DNA from 4 places in the Bradyrhizobium sp. I71 genome. Region 3 is predicted to be linked to each of the others. Evidence: predicted binding sites of a transcription regulator. Region 3 holds the regulator's gene; each other region holds the start of a gene.
What was found. The regulator PhoB, encoded in region 3, activates phosphate uptake and scavenging genes when phosphate is short. The targets are predictions, from matches to a motif close to TGTCATNNANCTGTCAT.
Positions count from the first base shown of each region.

Region 1: the regulator PhoB is predicted to act here: its motif matches at 2,017-2,033, upstream of FJV43_RS17735 (DUF2794 domain-containing protein).
Region 2: the regulator PhoB is predicted to act here: its motif matches at 1,908-1,924, upstream of FJV43_RS33375 (DUF47 domain-containing protein).
Region 4: the regulator PhoB is predicted to act here: its motif matches at 1,826-1,842, upstream of FJV43_RS01545 (ExeM/NucH family extracellular endonuclease).

Region 1 is NZ_CP059398.1:3,652,439-3,655,934, reverse strand. Features, by position in the region: gene FJV43_RS17745 (Bax inhibitor-1/YccA family protein) at 1-584, shown strand, start outside; gene FJV43_RS17740 (GNAT family N-acetyltransferase) at 802-1,332, shown strand; gene FJV43_RS17735 (DUF2794 domain-containing protein) at 1,581-1,952, opposite strand; gene FJV43_RS17730 (DUF1223 domain-containing protein) at 2,492-3,268, opposite strand.
Region 2 is NZ_CP059398.1:7,039,967-7,043,462, reverse strand. Features, by position in the region: gene sugE (quaternary ammonium compound efflux SMR transporter SugE) at 1-152, shown strand, start outside; gene FJV43_RS33380 (inorganic phosphate transporter) at 145-1,152, opposite strand; gene FJV43_RS33375 (DUF47 domain-containing protein) at 1,222-1,866, opposite strand; gene FJV43_RS33370 (branched-chain amino acid ABC transporter permease) at 2,022-2,990, opposite strand; gene FJV43_RS33365 (branched-chain amino acid ABC transporter permease) at 2,992-3,496, opposite strand, start outside.
Region 3 is NZ_CP059398.1:2,982,529-2,986,024, forward strand. Features, by position in the region: gene FJV43_RS14635 (GcrA family cell cycle regulator) at 116-628, shown strand; gene phoB (phosphate regulon transcriptional regulator PhoB) at 869-1,576, opposite strand; gene phoU (phosphate signaling complex protein PhoU) at 1,591-2,307, opposite strand; gene pstB (phosphate ABC transporter ATP-binding protein PstB) at 2,319-3,140, opposite strand; gene pstA (phosphate ABC transporter permease PstA) at 3,137-3,496, opposite strand, start outside.
Region 4 is NZ_CP059398.1:322,963-326,458, reverse strand. Features, by position in the region: gene FJV43_RS01550 (type I secretion system permease/ATPase) at 1-1,464, opposite strand, end outside; gene FJV43_RS01545 (ExeM/NucH family extracellular endonuclease) at 1,966-3,496, shown strand, end outside.

The sequences.
Region 1 (3,496 bases), 670 kb from region 3:
GCAAGCTGTTCCTGACGCCGTTCGGCTACGCCATGTTCGTCAGCCCCCTGAAGTGGCTGTTCATGCTCGCGCCGCTCGCGATGGTGTTCGTGATCTCGGCGGGCATCAACCGTCTCGCCCCCTCGACCGCCCAGATCCTGTTCTGGGTGTTCTCGGCGCTGATGGGCATCTCGCTGTCGTCGATCTTCCTGGTGTTCACGCACACCTCGATCGTGCGGGTATTCTTCATCACCGCGGCGACCTTCGGTGCGCTGAGCCTGTACGGCTACACCACCAAGCGTGACCTCACCGGGATGGGTTCGTTCCTGTTCATGGGCCTGATCGGCATCGTCCTCGCCAGCCTGGTGAACCTGTTCCTGGCCAGCTCGATGCTGCAGTTCATCGTGTCGGTGGTCGGCGTGCTGGTGTTCTCGGGCCTCACCGCCTGGGACACGCAGCGGCTGAAGAACGACTACATCTACGGCTACGCCTCGGCCGGCGGTGACATCGCAGAGCGTGCGGCCATCACCGGCGCGCTGTCGCTGTACCTGAACTTCATCAACCTGTTCACGCTGCTGCTGCAGCTGCTCGGCCAGCGCGAGTAAGCGCAACGACGAGAGAGACGGACGCGAACCCCGGCCGAAAGGCCGGGGTTTTTGTTTATGGGCCCATGCCTCTCCTCGTCATTGCGAGGAGCCCTTGCGACGAAGCAATTCAGAGTCCCTCCGCGGATGCATTTCTGGATTGCTTCGCTCGCAATGACGGGTGCTGAGGCAGCCGGGGCTCTTCCAGCCTCCGTGCGAACGCTCTAATCTCCGCGCCATGTCCGCACCCGAAATCAGGCCCACAACCGAGGCCGACCTTCCCGCCATCACCGCCATCTACCAGCAGGCCGTCCGCGAGGGCACGGCGACGTTCGAGCTGGAGCCGCCCGACCTCGCCGAGATGACGCGTCGCTACCGCACGCTGATCGACGGCGGCTATCCCTATTTCGTCGCCATGCTCGACGGCAGCATTGCCGGCTACGCCTATGCCGGCGCCTACCGGCCGCGGCCGGCCTACCGCTTCACGGTGGAGAACTCGATCTATCTCGATCCCTCCTTCCACCGCCGCGGCGTCGGCTCGTTGCTGCTGGAACGGCTGATCACCGAATGCGAGGCGCGCGGTTTTCGCCAGATGATCGCGGTGATCGGCGATTCCGCCAACGCCGGATCGATCGGCGTGCACACCAAAGCCGGCTTCAAGATGATCGGCACGCATCCCAATGTCGGGCTGAAATTCGGCCGCTGGCTGGACACGGTGATGATGCAGCGGGACCTCGGCGAGGGCGCAAGCACGGTGCCGGGGAGGTAGGTTCTGTAGCCCGGGTGAGCCAACGGGTCGGCGCAAAGCGCCGCCCGATGACAGGCTCCGCGATACCCGGGAACGCTGCGAGACAAGACCCGGATGTCGCTTCGCTCATCCGGGCTACGGAGTTCGCGCACATCACGGCTGCTGCAGGGTGGGGCAAAGCGAAAGCGTGCCCACCAAACGTAACGATGGCGAGAGATCGTGGGCACGGCGCTTTGCGCCTTTGCCCACCCAACGCAGCGTTCGTTCTGCTAAACCACCGCCAGCTTCCGATCGATCACCAGCAACACCCGCTCGAGCTCATGGCCGCGGCGCAGGATCAGCCCGGTCGCCGAGATCACGCTGTACATGCCCTGCTTGCGCGCGAGCCGCGGGTCCTTCTCGATGCGATAGATCGGCACTTCCGAGGCGCGGCGATAGACCGAGAACACGGCGCGGTCCTTCAGGAAGTCGATGGCGTAGTCGCGCCATTCGCCGTCGGCAACCATGCGGCCATAGAGATTGAGAATCCGGTGCAGCTCGAGCCGGTTGAACGTCACCCGGTTCGGCTGCGCATTCGCAGCGGCGGGGCGCGCCGCCGCGCGCTGCTCGCTCGGATCGGCATCCTCCGACATCAGGCTCATGGGAAGCGCCTCCTCATCGCACGCCATGACCGCGTCCGCGAAGACCGTCCCCGGAACCGCACTCATGACAATTGCATGATTGCGCCAACCGTTCCGCGCCGCAAGGGGCTCAACCCACCGAATCCGCTGCGAGTCAGGGCACACGCAGGGGTGGAACTTTGTCGCGGCAAACCGTCACGGGATCGTTAGCAGGAATCATAGTATCGCCGCTTTTCCGCCCACCGCCCGCCGCCCTGCACTGCGATAAAGAGTCCTGTGCGTTGACCCGGTCCTTTCGGTTCCGGATTCCTCAGCCCCCAGCCCCCCGGGGTCGAACAGGATCGGGTCTGTGCGCACGGCAAGGAGGGCCAACGCGAGTTGGTCCTTTTTTGTTTGTGTCTGGACGTGTCTGGCAACCGTCACTCGGGGCGAGCGAAGCGCTAGCCCGAACATTGGAACGATGGATCCTTGAGATGCGCAACCGCGCATCATGGCTCGCGCCGGAAGCCCTGCCCCGGAATGACGAAGGCGAGATTTGCAGAGACGAGCTCTGCTGCAGGTCAGCGCAGCGACGTGTAGGCCGCACCAAGCATCGGGCCGGGCTTCTCCCGGCTGCCGTCCTGGACATAGACCACCGCGCCGTCGACGCCATCGCGCGTGAGGTTCTCGATCGGCACCGTCCAGCTTTCCGGACGGCCGGTCCAGTCGCCGACCTTGAGCAGGTTGCGCACCACGTTGTGATAGGTGACCTGCTGTCCGCGATTCTCGCCACGGGTGATCGCGATCGGCACCGACTTGGCGATCGAGCAGATCCAGACCTCGCCGTGCGAGACCGCGGGCTCCTTGCTTTCGGCCACCGAGACGTTGATGTGCTTGCCCGACAGTGACATCGTCACCGGCACGCTCATCACGCCGGTGCCCTTGTCGGTCTTGCCGATCGCATTCTCGATGCCGGCGCGATCGCTGCCGATGACATGCGTGGAGCCGTTGACGACGGCCTGCGGCGTGTAGACCTCGCGGTCGCCGCGCATGCGCGAATAGGCACGCTGCCGTGCGGAGAAGCGCGAGTCCGCCAGCGTGTCTTTCCAGCCGAGATAGTCCCAATAGTCGATCGGCATGCTCAACGCGATGATCGACGGGTCTTTCGAGAGATCGCCGATGATCTGATCGGCGGGCGGGCAGGAGGAGCAGCCCTGCGAGGTAAACAATTCAACAACGGCGCGGGGATCAGCCTGCGCGGGACGGATGACGGCGACGATCGCGCAGATGCCGAGAGCTCCCGTCCAGAGGGCATTGGACCAGCGCGAAATCGGATGAGAAGCCGTCATTGTCGTCATGTCGAACGCCGCACACCATTGCTCGTGGGAAGGGGAATCTTATCGCCGGATGGTCACCGTAGTCTTACGGGGCGCGGTACATTCGTCCGTCCAGCCAACCGTCCAAGGGAAGGTTTTCCGCCGGGCGGGCCCATCTGAAACGTACCGCAAACGCGCGAAGGCGGCCTTTGATAGGCCGCCTTCGTTTAGGCTTCTACTCACTTCGCAGTGAGCCATCGTTCACAAATC
Region 2 (3,496 bases), 3.8 Mb from region 3:
TCGGAACCGCCTACGCGGTCTGGACCGGCATCGGCGCGGTGGGCACTGCGACGCTCGGCATCGTCCTGTTCGGCGAGCCGGCAACGGCCATGCGCCTTGCCAGCATCGCCCTGATCGTCGCCGGGATCATCGGACTGAAGCTCGTCACCTGACGAAGATCTGCACCAGCCACCACGTCAGCGCCGCGACGATGGCCGAGGCCGGGATCGTGATCACCCAGGCATAGACGATCGAGCTCGCGACGTTCCAGCGGACCGCCGAGACGCGGCGGGCGGCGCCGACGCCGACGATGGCGCCGGTGATGGTGTGGGTGGTCGAGACGGGAACTCCGAGATAGGTCGCCATGAACAGGGTCGCGGCGCCCCCCGTTTCGGCGCAAAAGCCCTGCATAGGCGTCAATTTCGTGATGCGCAGGCCCATGGTGCGGACGATGCGCCAGCCGCCCATCAGCGTGCCCAGCGCCATCGCCGCCTGGCAGGACAGCACTACCCAGAACGGCACCGAGAACTCGCTGCCGAGATGACCCTGCGAATACAGCAGCACCGCGATGATGCCCATGGTCTTCTGCGCATCGTTGCCGCCATGGCCGAGCGAATAGAGCGAGGCGGAGGCGAATTGCAGGATGCGAAAGGCGCGATCGACCGCGAACGGCGTCGAGCGCACCGAGGCCCAGGAGACGATCGCCACCAGCATCATGGCGAGCAGGAAGCCGACCAGCGGCGACAGCACGATTGCCAGCACCGTCTTGGACAGGCCGCTCCATACCGCAGCCGAAATCCCCGCCTTGGCCATGCCGCCGCCGACGAGGCCACCGATCAACGCGTGCGACGACGAGGACGGGATGCCGAGCGCCCAGGTCACGAGGTTCCAGACGATCGCGCCGACGAGCGCTGCGAAGATCACCTGGGCGTCGACGACCGCGGGATCGATGATGCCGGTGCCGATGGTCTGGGCGACGTGCAGTCCGAACACCATGAAGGCGATGAAATTGAAGAAGGCGGCCCAGAACACCGCGAATTGCGGCCGCAACACGCGGGTCGAGACGATGGTCGCGATCGAATTGGCAGCGTCGTGCAGGCCGTTCAGGAAGTCGAACAGCAGCGCGACGGCGATCAAGCCGACCAGGATGGGAAGACCCAACGCGGCATCCACGGCGGCCCTGCCTTACACCTTGCGCATGATCTGAGCGGAAAACCGCAGGACACTTTTCCGGATCATGCGTTACACCTGCTCGATGACGATGCTGTTGATCTCGTTCGCGACGTCGTCGAAGCGATCGGCAACCTTCTCGAGATGGTCGTAGATCTCGACGCCGACGATGAAGTCCATCGCATTGCCCTCGCGATGCTTCAGGAACAGCTCCTTCAGGCCGATGTCGTGGAGATCGTCGACCCGGCCCTCCAGCTTGCCGAGCTCTTCGGTAATGGCGGTCAGCATGGCGACGTTCGGGCCGATCGATTGCATCAGCGGCAGCGCACGCCCGACCAGATTGGCGCATTCGATCAGGAGCCCGCCGATCTCACGCATGGGCGGCTCGAAGGTACGGACCTCGAACAGCATGACCGCCTTGGCCGTCTGCTGCATCTGGTCGATGGCATCGTCAAGCGACGTGATGAGGTTCTTGATGTCGCCGCGGTCGAATGGGGTGATGAAGGTGCGCCGCACCGCCGTCAGCACCTCACGGGTGATGTTGTCGGCGTCGTTCTCGAACTGGTTGACGCGCTGGCAATAGACCGGCGTCTCCTCGCCCCCATTGAGCATGCCCTGGAGCGCGATCGCGCCCTGGATCACCGTCTGGGCATGCCGGTCGAACAGGTCGAAGAACCGTTCTTCCTTGGGCAGGAACGCACGAAACCAACGCATCATGGGGATAGGCTACCGGTTGGAAATGGTCAGGCCCGGAGGGCTGTCATGAAACTGTCATAGACCATTTTCGATCCGCGCGCGTGTCATCTCACGCCCGCGGAGCCGGGTCATCCACCGCTTTCATGCACCAGTGAAATTGTTGCAATATCAATTGCTTAGAGCGACCTGCGGAAGTAATGCGCGATTTCGCCGATGACGCCGCGGCGGAAGGTGAGCACGCAGATCACGAAGATCGCGCCCTGGATCACCGTCACCCACTGGCCGAAACCCGCCAGATATTGCTGCATGGCGATGATGACGAAAGCGCCGACCACGGGGCCAAAGATGGTGCCGAGGCCACCGACCAGCGTCATCAGCACGACCTCGCCCGACATCGTCCAGTGCACGTCGGTGAGCGAGGCGTTCTGCGCCACGAACACCTTCAGCGAACCGGCAAAGCCCGCCAGCGTGCCCGACAGGACGAAGGCCAGGAACTTGTACTGGTCGGTGCGGTAGCCGAGCGAGATCGCGCGCGGCTCGTTCTCGCGGATCGCCTTCAGCACCTCGCCGAACGGCGAGTTGATGATGCGGAAGATCAGGAGGAAGCCGGCAAGGAAGCCCGCCAGCACGACGTAATAGAGCACCGTGGGCTTGGAGAGATCGAAGATGCCGAACATGTGCCCCTGCGGGATGCCCTGGATGCCGTCCTCGCCGTGGGTGAATGGGGCCTGGAGATAGATGAAGTACAGGAGCTGCGACAGCGCCAGCGTGATCATCGAGAAATAGATGCCCTGGCGGCGAATCGAGATGTAGCCGGTGATGATCGACAGCACGAACGCCGCAGCGATGCCGACGAGGATGCCGAGCTCCGGCGGCAGCGCCCACACCTTCAGCGCATGCGCGCTGCAATAGCCCGCCGTGCCCAGGAACATCGCGTGGCCGAAGGACAGCAGGCCGCCGTAGCCGATCAGCAGATTGAAGGCGCAGGCAAGCAACGCAAAGCACAGCGCCTGCATCACGAAGAAGGGATAGACTCCCGTGAATGGCACGGCCGCCAGCAGCAGCGCCATCACCACGAACACGATCATCTCGTCGCGCATCGCGCGAGGGGTCACCGGCAGCGTGTCGTCCGTCAGGGTTGTCATCTCAGGCCGCCCTTCCCGTCAATCCCGTTGGCTTCACCAAGAGCACCAGCACCATCAGCACGAACACGACGGTGTTGGAGGCCTCGGGGTAGAAATACTTGGTCAAGCCCTCGATCACACCGAGCGCGAATCCGGTGATGATGGAGCCCATGATCGATCCCATGCCGCCGATCACGACCACCGCGAACACCACGATGATGAGGTCGGCGCCCATCAGCGGCCGCACCTGGTTGATCGGCGCCGACAGCACGCCGGCGAGCGCGGCAAGGCCGACGCCGAGACCGTAGGTCAGCGTGATCATGCGCGGCACGTTGATGCCGAAAGCGCGCACCAGCGTCGGATTTTCGGTGGCGGCGCGCAGGTAGGCGCCGAGCTGCGTCTTCTCGATCAGGAACCAGGTCGCAAGGCACACCACCAGCGAGAACACGACGACCCAGCCGCGATAGACGGGTAAGAACATGAAGCCGAGATTCATGCCGCCCTTGAGCTGGTCCGGAATGGCGTAA
Region 3 (3,496 bases):
GTCTTGAGCGCGCCCGGCGAGCCTTAAGGGATTCTGGCGGCACGGGTTTTTGAAGGCTTAGGCAATCGCTGCGAAGGCCCCAGGATGGCAGGCGCGCAGCGAGGGAAAGGGTGCAATGACGGTTTTGACCTGGTCCGATGATCGCGTCGAGCAGCTGAAAAAGCTCTGGGAGGCCGGACTTTCGGCCAGCCAGATCGCGGCGGAGCTCGGCAATGTGACCCGCAATGCCGTGATCGGCAAAGTGCACCGGCTCGGCTTGTCCGGCCGCGCCAAGAGCCCTTCATCGGCAGCGCCCCGGCCGCGCAAGGCGCGGCCCGCGCAGCACATGATGCGGGTGACCCGCCCCGTCGCCCGCGGCAACACCGCGCTGGCGCAGGCCTTCGAGGTCGAGGTCGAGGCCGAACCCGTCACCTACGACAATGTGGTGCCGATGAGCCAGCGGCTGTCACTGCTGGAGCTGAACGAGGCGACCTGCCACTGGCCGGTCGGCGACCCCTCGAGCCCGGATTTCTTCTTCTGCGGCGGCAAGGCGCTCTCCGGCCTGCCCTACTGCGCCCAGCATTCGCGCGTGGCGTATCAGCCGGCGGCGGATCGCCGCCGCGCACCGGCGAAGCCGGGCACGCGCTGAGCTCGCGGAATTCTCTGATCAAGACCGCAGCCGTCACACGATGACGGCTCCAATTGCTCGGTGTCATCCCCGCGAACGCGGGGATCCGTAACCACAGGGCGCAATCGTTGCGCGGGATGGTCACTCCGAGTCTTCGCCACACCAGGTCCTGTGGTTATGGATCCCGGGCTCGCGCTACGCGCGCCCCGGGACGACAGCTGAGATTGTGGCCACAGCTGCCAGCAAACAACTCACCCGACCTTACGCCTGCTCCGCCTTCGCAAACCGATCGTCCAGCGCATAGCCGGCGCCACGGACGGTGCGGATCGGATCCTGCTCGCGGCCGAGATTGAGCAGCTTGCGCAGGCGGCCGATATGGACGTCGACGGTGCGCTCGTCGATGTAGATGTCACGGCCCCAGACGCTGTCGAGCAGCTGCTCGCGCGAGAACACACGGCCGGGATGCTCCAGGAAGAACTCCAGCAGACGATATTCGGTCGGGCCGAGATCGATCGGCCGGCCCGAACGCGCCACGCGGCGCTTGTCGCGATCGAGCTCGATGTCGCCATAGGCGAGCACGGTGGCGAGCCGCTCGGGGCTGGCGCGCCTGAGCAGACCCTTCACGCGGGCCAGCAGCTCCGGCACCGAGAACGGCTTGACGATGTAATCGTCGGCGCCGGTCGCAAGACCCCGCACCCGCTCGCTCTCCTCGCCGCGCGCGGTGAGCATGATGATCGGCAGCTGCTTGGTCTCGGGCCGGGTGCGCAGCCGCCGGCACAGCTCGATGCCCGACAGGCCCGGCAGCATCCAGTCGAGCACGATCAGATCGGGAATGTGCTCCTTGAGGCGGGTGTCGGCGTCATCGCCGCGCATCACCGTCTCGACGTCATAGCCGTCGCCTTCGAGGTTGTAGCGAAGAAGCTCGGTGAGAGCTTCCTCGTCCTCAACCACCATAATGCGTGCGCCCATGTTGTCGTCGCTCCTTAGGTATTCGGGATCGTCGTGGCGAAGTTCGTCATGTCGCCCTTCGGCCGCTTGTCGGTGATCGCCTGGCCCTCGATCATGTAGAACACGGTCTCGGCGATGTTGGTGGCGTGGTCGCCGATCCGCTCGATGTTCTTGGCACAGAACATCAAATGGATGCAGAACGAGATGTTGCGCGGATCCTCCATCATGTAGGTGAGGAGTTCGCGGAACAGCGAGGTGCAGATGGCGTCGACTTCCTCGTCGCCCTTCCACACCGCCATCGCTGCCGGCAGATCGTGCGCGGCATAGGCGTCCAGCACCGACTTGACCTGCTGCTGCACGAGGTCAGTCATGTGTTCCAGGCCGCGGAACAGTTTCAGCGGATGAAAATCCGTCTCCAGCGCTGCGACGCGCTTGCCCATGTTCTTGGCGAGATCGCCGATGCGCTCGAGATCGGTCGCGACGCGCATGGCCCCGACGATCTCGCGCAGATCAACGGCCATCGGCTGGCGGCGGGCGATGGTGAGCACGGCGCGCTCCTCGATGCGCTTCTGCAGCGTGTCGAGTTCGGCGTCGGTGGCGACGACGCGCTGACCGAGCGTGACGTCGCGGCGGATCAGCGCGTCGACGGAATCGACGATCATGCGCTCGGCGATGCCGCCCATCTCGGCGACCAGGCGCGTGAGTTCCTGGAGGTCGGTATCGAAAGCCTTTGCGGTATGTTCAGAACCCATGTTCCGTCTCCTCAGCCGAACCGGCCGGTGATGTAATCCTGCGTGCGCCGGTCGCTCGGCGACGTGAATATCTTGCTGGTGTCGTCGAACTCGATCAACTCGCCGAGATACATGAAGGCGGTCTTGTCGGAGACGCGCGCCGCCTGCTGCATGTTATGGGTGACGATCGCGATCGTGTAGTTCTCGGACAATTCCTGGATCAGCTCCTCGACCTTGGCGGTCGAGATCGGGTCGAGCGCCGAGCACGGCTCGTCGAACAGGATCACCTCGGGCCGCACCGCGACGGTGCGGGCAATGCAGAGGCGCTGCTGCTGGCCGCCGGAGAGCGACAGGCCGGAGGCGTTGAGCTTGTCCTTGACCTCGTTCCACAGCGCACCGCCGCGCAGCGCCTTCTCCACGCGACCGTCCATCTCGGACTTCGAGATCTTCTCGTAGAGGCGGATGCCGAAGGCGATGTTCTCGTAGATCGTCATCGGGAACGGGGTCGGCTTCTGGAACACCATGCCGACCCGGGCGCGCAGCAGATTGAGGTCGAGCTTGGGGTCGAGGATGTTGGTGTGGTCGAGCAACAGCTGGCCGGTGGCGCGCTGGCCCGGATAGAGGTCGTACATCCGGTTGAAGATGCGCAGCAGGGTCGACTTGCCGCAGCCGGACGGGCCGATGAAGGCCGTGACGCGATTGGTGCCGAGCGCCAGATTGATGTTCTTCAGCGCATGGTGCTCACCGTAGTAGAAATTGAGGTTGCGCGCGGTGACCTTGGCAGGCGCCTCGGGCAGCGGCTGCGAGCCGGGATGAACGGTCGGCGCGCTTACGGAAATAGACATTTCACTCATTTTGCGGTCCTCTCGGCACCAAGGATGCGGGCGCCAATGTTCAGGGCAAGCACAGTCAGGGTGATCAGCAGCGCCCCGCTCCAGGCGAGTTGCTTCCAGTAGGCGTAGGGGCTCTGCACGAAGTTGTTGATGGTCACCGGCAGGTTGGCCATCGTCTTGTCCAGGCTCAGGCTGAAGAACTGGTTGGACAGCGCGGTGAACAGCAGCGGTGCGGTCTCGCCGGCGACGCGGGCGGTGGCGAGCAGCACGCCGGTGATGAGGCCGGAGCGCGCCGCACGGTAGGCGATGCGCTTGATCACCAGCGAACGCGGCAGGCCGAGCGCGCTGGCGGCTTCACGCAGCGGGTTCGGCACCAG
Region 4 (3,496 bases), 2.7 Mb from region 3:
GCGCGCCAACGCGATCCGCTGCCGCTGGCCGCCCGACAGGGTGGCGCCGGCTTCGCCGATCCGCATCTCGAACCCCTTCGGCAGTTTCAGGATCATCTCGTAGGCGCCGGCGGCCTTCGCCGCGGCGATCACCGCCGCCTCGTCGATCTCCGGGTCGAAGCGTGCGATGTTCTCCGCCACCGTTCCGTCGAACAATTCGACGTCCTGCGGCAGATAGCCGATCATGTCGCCACGAATTTCTGCCGGCCACTGGTCGAGGGTGGCGCTATCGAGGCGGATCTCGCCGCGTGCGATCGGCCAGATCCCGACCAGCGCCCGCGCCAGCGTCGATTTGCCGGCGGCTGACGGGCCAATGATGCCGACCGCCTGGCCGGCTTCAAGTGCGAACGACGCGTTGTGCACGATCGCGGTGGTGCCGCCGGGGGCGGCGATCGTTACCTGCTCGACCGTGAGCCGATGGACGGCGCGTTCGGGCGCGACGTCGGGGTTCGGGGCGTCGCCGTCGCGCAGGGCGGCGCGGAGCCGTTGGCCCGCCTGTCGCGCGCCGAGGAACGGACGCCAGATGGAGATCGCCAGTTCCACCGGCGCGAGCGCGCGGCTGCCCATGATCGACGCGGCAATCATCACGCCGCCGCTGGCCTGCCCCTCGATCACCAGATAGGCGCCGAGGCCGAGCAGTGCCGATTGCAGCATGAAGCGCAGCGTCTTCGACAACGCGCCGAGCGATCCGGCGATATCGGCGTTGCGTTGCTGGGCGGCGACGAGATCGTCGTTGGCGGCCCCGATCCGGTCGATCAACCGCTGCTCCATCCCCAGCGCGGCCACGATTTCGGCGTTGCGCCGACCGGCTTCAAGCTGGACGCCGCGGATTGCGCCGGCACGCGACGCGTCCCGGGTCGGCGCCCGCGTCAGCACCTCGGTGAGCAGCGCGATCCCGAACAGCAGCACCGCGCCCACGACCAGCGTCCAGCCGAGATAAGGATGCAAGAGAAAGCAGCCGGCGAGATACAGCGGCATCCACGGCAAGTCGAACAAGGTCGTCGGGCCGAGCCCGGAAAGGAACGACCGGACCGAGTCCAGATCATGTGACAATTGCAGGCCGCGATTCGCGGCGCCGCCGCGTAGCGGCCCGCGCAGGATGTTGCAGACGACCGGTTGCCACAGCGCGGCGTGCAGTGCCGATCCGATCCGTGTCAGAATGCGCTGACGCAACAGATCGAACAGCCCTTGCATCGCATACGCGGCCGCCACCGCGATCGACAGCGCGATCAAGGTCGGAATGCTGTGCGATGGGATGACCCGGTCGTACACCTGCAGCATGTAGATCGAGCCGGTGAGCATCAGCAGATTGAGCACCGCCGAGAACAGTCCCACCGTCAGAAAGGCCGTTCTGCAGGAGGCGATCGCGGCCGACGCAAGATCGCCGGACGCGGGAGTCGACGTGGAGGACGTTGTTGCGGTCATATTACTCAATTCAAAACGACGTCGGACCGTCACGGTCGGATGCGGTCGGCGTTCGTTAGCGAGGTTCAACGTCAGGCGCATGACAAAGCTGCGCGTGCGCGATGACGGGGGCCGATGGCAACGAGGCCGCGACACCCTGCGACGAAACGCCGCCTTGGTTCGGAAGTTCGGCCGCGCGGGCCGCCAATCGAAACCTGGCGTGGTCACCTCTCGCGGCGGCTGATCGAGTTGTAGCGCGATGACTCATCGGCGATTGCTGCCGGCCGAGAGGTCGAGCGCGCCGCCTGTCGCAAGACGAGTCGTTGGTTCGCACGGTCTTCGGGGCTTTTCGTGTCGCGACTTCACCGGCCCGTTAAAAAGCAGTCACCGATCTGTTGTCGTCGGCGTTCTATCAACGCGCATTAACGATCCGTTAACCATCAACCGTCCGGACCGTGCCCTTACGCATGCCGTGAGGCGGCGATCCGCGACGTCTTTTCTCAAGCGCTGGAGTGGCGATACATGTCGACGACCCCTCATGTCCTGGCGAACGGCGATTTCCTGCAGGATTGGTCCAATACTGGCCTTATCACGACCAACGATGACTGGTCGGGGGTCGCATCGATCGTCGGCTATCTCGGCAACGATGTCGTTTCGGTCACCGGGGTGGACGCGCGTACGGCTACCGGATCGTCGTCAGGAGACGTCGACGTCGTCGCCAACCAGACCAACACCGCCATCACCAACGGCGGCGTGGCCGAATTCCAGATCGCCAACCCGACGGTGGCGCTGAACGGCTCAAACAGTGCGGATGCCCCCAGCCTCGTGATCCACCTCGACGCCACCGGCCGCAAGGATGTCCGGCTGAGCTTCAACGCACGCGACCTCGACGCCAGCACGGACGACTCGGCGCAGCAGGTCAACGTGCAGTACAGGCTCGGTTCGAGCGGGGCGTGGACCAACGTTCCAAGCGGTTACGCCGCCGACGTCACCACCGGCGGTGCCGCGACCCAGGTGACGCCCTTCGATCTGCTGCTGCCCGCCGACGTCGACGGCCGCAACGACATCCAGGTTCGCATTCTCACCACCAACGCCGTCGGCAATGACGAGTGGGTCGGTATCGACGACATCCGCGTCACCAGTTCGTCCGAATCGTCGATCGAAGCTCAGCACGTCGCCTTCGCGCCGGATTCGCTCACGGTGTCGCATGACGAAGGTAACAGCGCCCCGACCGTCTATCAGTTCACCGTCGAGCGCAGCGGCGGCACCACGGGCGACGTCGCGTTCTCGGGAACGATCGCTTCGGCGCAGACCGATGCGGCCGACTACGTCGGCGGCAAGCCGGTCAGCTTCAGCGGCATCATCGCGGCGGGAGAGACCTCCGCGGTCGTGACCGTCACCGTCGCCGGCGACACCGACAATGAGGCGAACGAGAGCTTCACGCTGACGCTGCAGGACGTTTCGAATTCGGCGGCCGTGACCACCACGATAGGCAGCGCCGCGACGGCGACCGGCACCATCGTCAACGACGACGTCGGCATTACCAAGATCAGCGCGATTCAGGGCAGCGGAGCCAGCAGCGCCATGGTCGGCCAGACTGTGACCGTCGAAGCCATCGTGGTCGGCGACTTCCAGAACGGCGATGCCGACGCCAACCGCAATCTCAACGGCTTCTATATCCAGGAGGAGACCACCGATTCCGACGGCAACGTGCTGACCTCGGAGGCGATATTCGTGTACGGCGGCGCCACCGACGTCCAGATCGGCGACCGGGTGCGCGTCACCGGCTCGATCAGCGAATATTTCGGTCTGACCGAGCTCACCGCCAGCAACATTTCGGTCGTCCAGGCCGGCGCGGTGGCCGACGTCGACGCGATGGCGGTGCAGATCGACCTGCCGTCGATGGGCACCACGCTGAGCCAGGACGGCGACTACCAGCCTGATCTTGAAGCCTATGAAGGCATGCTGGTCACGATTCCGCAGACCCTGACCGTCACCGAGCAGTACAATCTCGACCGGTTCAACGAGATCAAGCTGGCGGCGGGCGAACGGC